DNA from 3 places in the Citrobacter sp. GW821-FHT02E08 genome. Region 2 is predicted to be linked to each of the others. Evidence: predicted binding sites of a transcription regulator. Region 2 holds the regulator's gene; each other region holds the start of a gene.
The links. Region 2 encodes Fur, which represses iron uptake genes when iron is present. Its sites were predicted from a motif close to ATAATAATGAGAACNACTATCAA; they were not measured.

Region 1 (2,269 bases), on a different contig from region 2:
GTAGTGGCCTTTGTCTTCCGGAGCAAGCGCCGCACATTGTTTGCTGCCCGCGTTCGCCGGGTCGGTGCAGACGCCATAGCCGTAGACACTGTTTTGCGAGGTTTTATTTTCCGCAAAGCGCAGGTTCTGACGCACGGTAAAGGTGTCGTTAAATTCGTGATCGAAGCTGTAGCCCACCATTTTCTCGTTACGAGAGTAGGTATTGTTGTCAGCACCTTCGTTGAAATCGGTAGGCAGACGCTTACCGTTCGGCAATTCAGACACGGTCCCCTCTTTTGGCAACCAACCGTAGTAACCGGTCTCCGGCTCGTTCTGGAAGTAAGAGAGGAAGGTGAAGTTGGTTTTGTCATCCGGACGCCAGGAGAAAGACGGCGCGATGGTATAGCGCTGCTCTTCCGCGCCCTGCTGCTGCGCATCGGCGGAACGCGCCAGGCCGGTTAAACGATAGGAGTAAACGCCATCGTCATCCAGCGCATCGCTGAAGTCAAACCCGGTCTGGAACAGGTTGTCGGTGCCCATTTTGAACTGAACTTCTTTCAGGGGCTCCGTGGTTGGACGCTTGCTGACCATGTTCAGTAAGCCGCCCGGGTTGCTCTTTCCGTACAGAACGGAAACCGGACCGCGCATCACTTCAGCGCGCTCCAGCATATAGGGGTCGATCACCGCATCGTTGTAGAAGTTACCCTGCATCTTCAGGCCATTCAGATAGTTATTCTGGCTTTGGCCATCGGCGGCGAAACCGCGGATAATCAGGTAATCATAGGTGTTGGACGCGCCACGGGTGCCCACGGCAACGCCAGGCGTGTAGCTGAGCGCCTCTTTTACAGATTTAGGCTGATGCAGCGCCATCTCTTCGGCGGTCACCACGGAAATAGACTGAGGCGTCTTTTCAATCGGGGTATCCGTTTTGGTCGCCGTAGCGGACTGTCGTGCTGCGATGGTGGCTGCGGGCCCCCATGCGCTTTCTTGCGGAGCAGGTGCGGCAGTAACAGTAATGGTTTCTTCTTTCGGTTGAACCGCTGCCTGTGCATAGACAGACATGCCGCTAACCGCTGTGGCTACTACGACTGCGATTTTACGCAGCGAGTAGGTTGGCTGAGCAGTTTTGAAACGCGCCATTGGTATATCTCTGATGAAAAGTGAATGATAACGTGAACGAGAATTATTATTATGCCGCAGCATAATATTCGAAATACTGGCGAGATCGCAAGCGATACGCGACCCTAAGAAAACTGAGGGGTTAAGAAATAACCAGATGAAAAGAAGGGGTTAATAAATCAGGTGAAATCGCCTTGCCGTACGGCAAAAGAAAACCCGCCGAAGCGGGTTTTGAGGGCATCAGTTACTGCCAAACATATCCTTTATCCAGCCTGCGACGCCGTCACCGTCTTGCTTCTCCTGCTGTGGCGGTTGCTGTTGTTGCTGCTGCGGTTGAGAGGACTGATCAAACGGATTGCCCGTTTGCGGTTGTTGCATCATCTCGCCCTGCTGGCACAGCGCATCCGGATCGGTAGTCCAGACCGGGAGCGTACGCATTCCGCCGCCGCACACAAAGTTGCCGTCGTAATCCACGCCCATGTCCACAATGTCTTCCGGTGGTGTTAGCACCAGCGGAGTTGGCGTCTGGTTGGCCAGGTAACGCTGATAAATCGACATCGCACCGCTAGCGCCGTACAGTTTGGTTGGCTGGTTATTATCACGGCCCACCCAGGTAATCGTGACCTGGCTACCGTCAATACCGGCAAACCAGGTATCCACGTTATTGTTGGTGGTCCCGGTTTTACCTGCCAGATGCAGTCCCGGATATTTCGCGCCCAGCTGACGTCCGGTACCACGCTGTATAACCTGCTGCATGGTCCACAACGTCATATAGGCCGCCTGTGCCGGAACCGCGCGTTCCGCCTGCGGGAAGCTCTGATAGAGCACCGAGCCATCTTCAGCAATCACCGAACGTAACGCCGACAACGGCGCACGGTTGCCGCCGCTGGCGATCGTCTGGAATGCTTGCGCGACTTCGATTGGCGTCAGGTTCAACGCCCCGAGCAGCATCGCTGGCACCGGATTAAGCTGATCTTTCGGCGCGCCCAGCTTCAGCCAGGTATCGGTGACGGCAGGCAGTCCCAGCGCCATCCCCAGATTTACCGTCGGCACGTTCATTGAACGCGTCAGGGCATCCACCAGCATCACTTTACCGCTCTCGCTGTAGCGACGGTCATCGTTCTGCGGCGACCAGACCTGGCCGTTTGGCTGACGCAGAGCAATCGGCGCA
Region 2 (2,269 bases):
CGCGATAAAGTTGATGATCGCAGTGTGAACGACATCTATGACGGCACTGCATGGTTGCAGGCACTGACTTTCGGTTACAAAGTGGCGGAAGTGGTCGATCTGCGTCTGGAAGGAACCTGGGTGAAAGCGGACGGGCAGCAGGGCTACTTCTTGCAGCGTATGACGCCGACCTATGCCTCCTCAAACGGTCGTTTGGATGTCTGGTGGGATAACCGTTCCGACTTTAACGCCAACGGCGAAAAAGCGGTCTTCTTCGGCGCGATGTATGACCTGAAGAACTGGAATCTGCCAGGTATGGCGCTGGGTGCGTCGTACGTCTACGCCTGGGATGCCAAACCGGCTACCTGGCAGAGCAACCCGGATGCGTTCTACGACAAAAACAAAACCATCGAAGAATCCTCCTACAGTCTTGATGCGGTTTATACCATGCAGGAAGGACGTGCCAAAGGCACCATGTTTAAACTGCACTTCACCGAGTATGACAACCACTCCAATATCCCGAGCTGGAGCGGTGGTTATGGCAACATCTTCCAGGATGAGCGTGACGTGAAGTTCATGGTTATCGCCCCATTCACTATTTTCTGATGCCAGTCGCGGCAGGGTATTTCTCTGCCGCATCGTTGAGGACCGTTGTATGAAAAAAATGTTACTCATCGCCATTATGGCGTCAGGTCTGGTGGCCTGCTCGCAATCTCCTGCACCTAAGGAAGATAGCCGCCTTAAAGAGGCATACAGCGCATGTATTAACACCGCGCAAGGTTCACCGGAAAAAATCGAAGCCTGCCAAAGCGTATTAAATGTGCTGAAAAAAGAAGACCAGCATAAGCAGTTTGCTAACGAAGAGAGCGTGCGGGTACTGGATTACCAGCAATGTATTCAGGCGACACGTACGGGCAATGGTCAGGCGGTACAAGCCGATTGTGACAAAATCTGGAAAGAAATTCGCAGTAAAAACACAGTACAGTAAATGTACTTACCGGAAGGGGAAAAAGACCTGCTTTGATAGCGGGTCTTTTTTATGGGCATAAAAAAGCCAACCGCGTGGTTGGCTCTTTGGGGGCATATTACTTTGCGTCGTGCGCGTGTTCGTCTTCGCGGCAATCGCCTTCAGCGCAGTGACCGTAAAGATAGAGGCTATGGTTGGTTAAACGAATACCATGCTTAGTCGCAATTTCACGTTGACGCGCTTCGATAGAATCATCGCTGAACTCAATCACTTTGCCACAATCGAGGCAAATAAGATGATCATGATGATGCTGTTGAGTCAGCTCAAAAACGGACTTACCGCCTTCAAAATTGTGGCGGGTCACGATACCGGCGTCATCGAACTGGTTCAGCACGCGATACACGGTCGCCAGACCAATTTCTTCACCCATGTCGATCAGACGTTTATACAAATCTTCCGCACTGACGTGATGGTTATCCGGTCCCTGAAGAACTTCCAGAATTTTTAAACGAGGAAGCGTTACTTTCAGGCCAGCCTTCTTTAATGCGGTATTGTTGTCAGTCATGCGGAATCTGTCCTGTTACTAAACGATTCACTTCATTAAAGAAGTGACAGAAATTGCACTTGAGAGAATGCGTATCATTATAGAACTGCCATGTCTAAATGAAAACTGCAAGCCTCGGGCAAATATTATTAATCAAAACGTGGTACTGCCAACAATCACACTGTGCAATACCAGAATAACACCCGAACATTGTACAGGGATGGGCAGGAAAGTTACAAATTTGTAGCAATTATTTTGATTGATTTTATTTATTGATGCGGCGCAGATGGTTTCTGCGCCGCACGAAATCAGGCGTTGATGATTTCGTCGAGATGAAGTTCGGCAGAAATCTGTTTAACCCATTTTTCAACGCGCTCAGCGGTCAATTCCGGCTGACGGTCTTCGTCGATAGCCAGACCGACAAAATGATCGTCATCAGCAAGACCTTTAGAGGCTTCGAAGTGATAGCCTGCAGTTGGCCAGTGGCCTACGATGGTTGCGCCGCGCGGTTCGATAATGTCGCGGATGGTGCCCAGCGCATCGCAGAAGTATTCTGCGTAGTCTTCCTGATCGCCGCAACCAAACAGAGCCACCAGTTTACCATTGAAATCAATGTCTTCGAGGGTAGGGAAGAAGTCATCCCAGTCGCACTGTGCTTCACCGTAGTACCAGGTCGGAATACCTAACAGCAGAATGTCATACCCTTCCAGGTCTTCTTTACTGCTTTTCGCAATGTCATGAACATCGGCAACGTCTTTACCAAGCTGTTTTTGAATCAT
Region 3 (2,269 bases), on a different contig from region 2:
TTCTGCTGGTAGGAGAGACGGTTTTTCTGCGCGGTATAAAGCCCGAGTTCATCGCTGTGAATTTGATGGTAGTTCGGATCGCGCATATCGATCCCCGGCGTGTTGCTGGCGTAACGATACAAGTAATGGCTATCGAGTTTTTGGTAGTCAAAACCCGCCAGCAAATGGTGTTTCCAGTCACCCAGCTCAAGGGTTTTGGTCACCTGGTTGTCAATATTAAAGCTCTTCAGATCTTCATCGGTGGTGTAGGCAAAACGGTTTAACTCCCACACCGGATTCGTGCCATTCCCGGTTGAGTAGACGCTGCGCTGATGGGTATCGACATCAAAATAGCGGGCTTTCTGCGTAAAGCCCCAGCCGCTGTCAAACTGGTGTTCAAAACTGTACCCCAGCATCCATTGCCGCTGTTTGAAACCGCTCCACTCGTCCCCGGCATAGTCACGGGAATCGGCATACCCTGAGCGCAAATAGGCAATGGGCAGCGGGTTGGAAGGTGACAACGACGGCGTGTTCTGCGCCAGCGCATCGATGGTCAGCCGTGTTTTATTATCCGGCTGCCAGGTGACAGAGGGCGCCACCAGATAGTTTTCATAACGGGTGGTGTGCGGCTGATCGTCGCCTTCCGTGGCTTTGCCCAGCAGACGGTAATTCCAGTCGCTGTCGCTGATTTGCCCTGTCGAATCCAGATAACCCTCTTTCAGATTGCGGGTCCCGGTCGTAAAGCCCATTTCCGTTTTTTGTTCCGCTTGCGGCTTTTTCCCCTGGATGTTAACCAGCCCACCAGGCGATCCATTCCCATAAAGCACCGATGCCGGACCTTTCAGAATATCCACGCTTTCAATCATCAGGGGATCGATCCGCGCTTTGGTATTGCCGGTCACGTTATAGGGGAGTTGTAAGCCGTTGTAGTACTCCTGCTCGACCGTAAAGCCACGAATTTTGTACTCGCTCATGTACGAAGTACTGCCCCGCACCTCCGTAGAAACGCCCGGTGCGTAGCGTAGGATCTCATTCACTGAGTTCGCATGACGCTGTTCGATCTCTTTACTGTCGATGGTGTTAATGACCTGCGGCGTTTTGCTTTCCGGCACGGCCGACTTGGTGGCGCTGTTGGTCCAGGCGGGCAGCAGACTCTCCTGACCGGCGGCCGTCACGACAATGGTTGATTCTTCGGCATAAGACGGGAGTGTCAGTGCCAGGGTGATACATCCAGAGAGCGCGCGCAACGTAAAACAATGGGTGGTTTTCATGGGTGAATTATTACATGAGAAATGGAACGACAATTATTCGCATTTTCATTAACAAATCAAGCTATCCCTTCCCCTTTACATTCCTGCGGTTACGGAACCTGCAGAAAGAAAAACGGCCCCCGCAGGAGCCGTTCTGTTAATTTCGCCGCAGGAGTCGAAAGACGCCCAGCACAAGAATCGCACCAACGACGGCCACCAGGAAACTATTCAAATTGAATCCACTGATACTGCCGCCAATGCCAAACATGGTCGCCAACCATCCACCGACAACTGCACCCACGATACCGAGAATGCAGGTCAGGAAAAAACCTCCACCATCACGGCCCGGCATGATCAGTTTGGCGATAACACCTGCAATCAGACCAAAAACAATCCAGGCAATAATTCCCATTTTCAGGCCCTCTTTCCAGTGAACGCATGCGCAAGACGTTCTTGCACTCGCACCCTAAGTATAGGCAAGCCACGATTCTGCGCTTTTGGACGCCGCCTTAATTCGTTCAGTTTGAAAAAAAATTTCACCCATTTGTATTAAGTTCTGTCGCGCAATGCCGATAACTGACGACAGTCTGTCAGGTATCCAGGAGTCATTAGGCGTGAGTCATTACCATGAGCAGTTCCTGAAACAAAATCCATTGGCGGTGTTAGGCGTTCTTCGTGACCTCAATAAGAATCAGGTTCCGTTACGCATTTCATGGTCAGGAGGCCAGTTCATCAGCAAAATTCTCGCGGTCAGCCCGGAGAGTCTGGTGATGGATTTCGGCAGTCAGGAGAATGAAAACCTTGCGGCTCAGCGCGCCAGACAAATAACCATTACCGCCGAAACGCAGGGCGCGAAAGTCGAATTTACGCTACCGCAGTTGCAGAGCGGTGAATACCAGCAGCTTCCGGCGTTTATCACTGCGCTACCGCCCACCCTGTGGTTCGTACAACGACGCGAATATTTCCGTATCTGCGCCCCGCTGCATCCTCCCTACGTCTGCTCAGCAAAAATGCCGGACAACAGCACGCTGCGTTTTCGC

Region 1: fhuA (ferrichrome porin FhuA) is a predicted target of Fur. The motif match lies at 1,144-1,166, and genes of this name have one in related genera.
Region 3: AC07UY_RS07675 (TonB-dependent siderophore receptor) is a predicted target of Fur. The motif match lies at 1,277-1,299, and genes of this name have one in related genera.

The regions. Positions count from the first base shown of each region.
Region 1 is NZ_JBWKVL010000005.1:52,181-54,449, forward strand. It holds gene fhuA (ferrichrome porin FhuA) at 1-1,119, opposite strand, end outside; gene mrcB (bifunctional glycosyl transferase/transpeptidase) at 1,339-2,269, opposite strand, start outside.
Region 2 is NZ_JBWKVL010000002.1:61,369-63,637, reverse strand. It holds gene chiP (chitoporin ChiP) at 1-585, shown strand, start outside; gene AC07UY_RS02630 (ChiQ/YbfN family lipoprotein) at 635-967, shown strand; gene fur (ferric iron uptake transcriptional regulator) at 1,065-1,511, opposite strand; partial or broken gene AC07UY_RS02620 (fur leader peptide) at 1,504-1,589, opposite strand; gene fldA (flavodoxin FldA) at 1,799-2,269, opposite strand, start outside.
Region 3 is NZ_JBWKVL010000004.1:239,281-241,549, forward strand. It holds gene AC07UY_RS07675 (TonB-dependent siderophore receptor) at 1-1,250, opposite strand, end outside; gene AC07UY_RS07680 (GlsB/YeaQ/YmgE family stress response membrane protein) at 1,387-1,641, opposite strand; gene ycgR (flagellar brake protein YcgR) at 1,844-2,269, shown strand, end outside.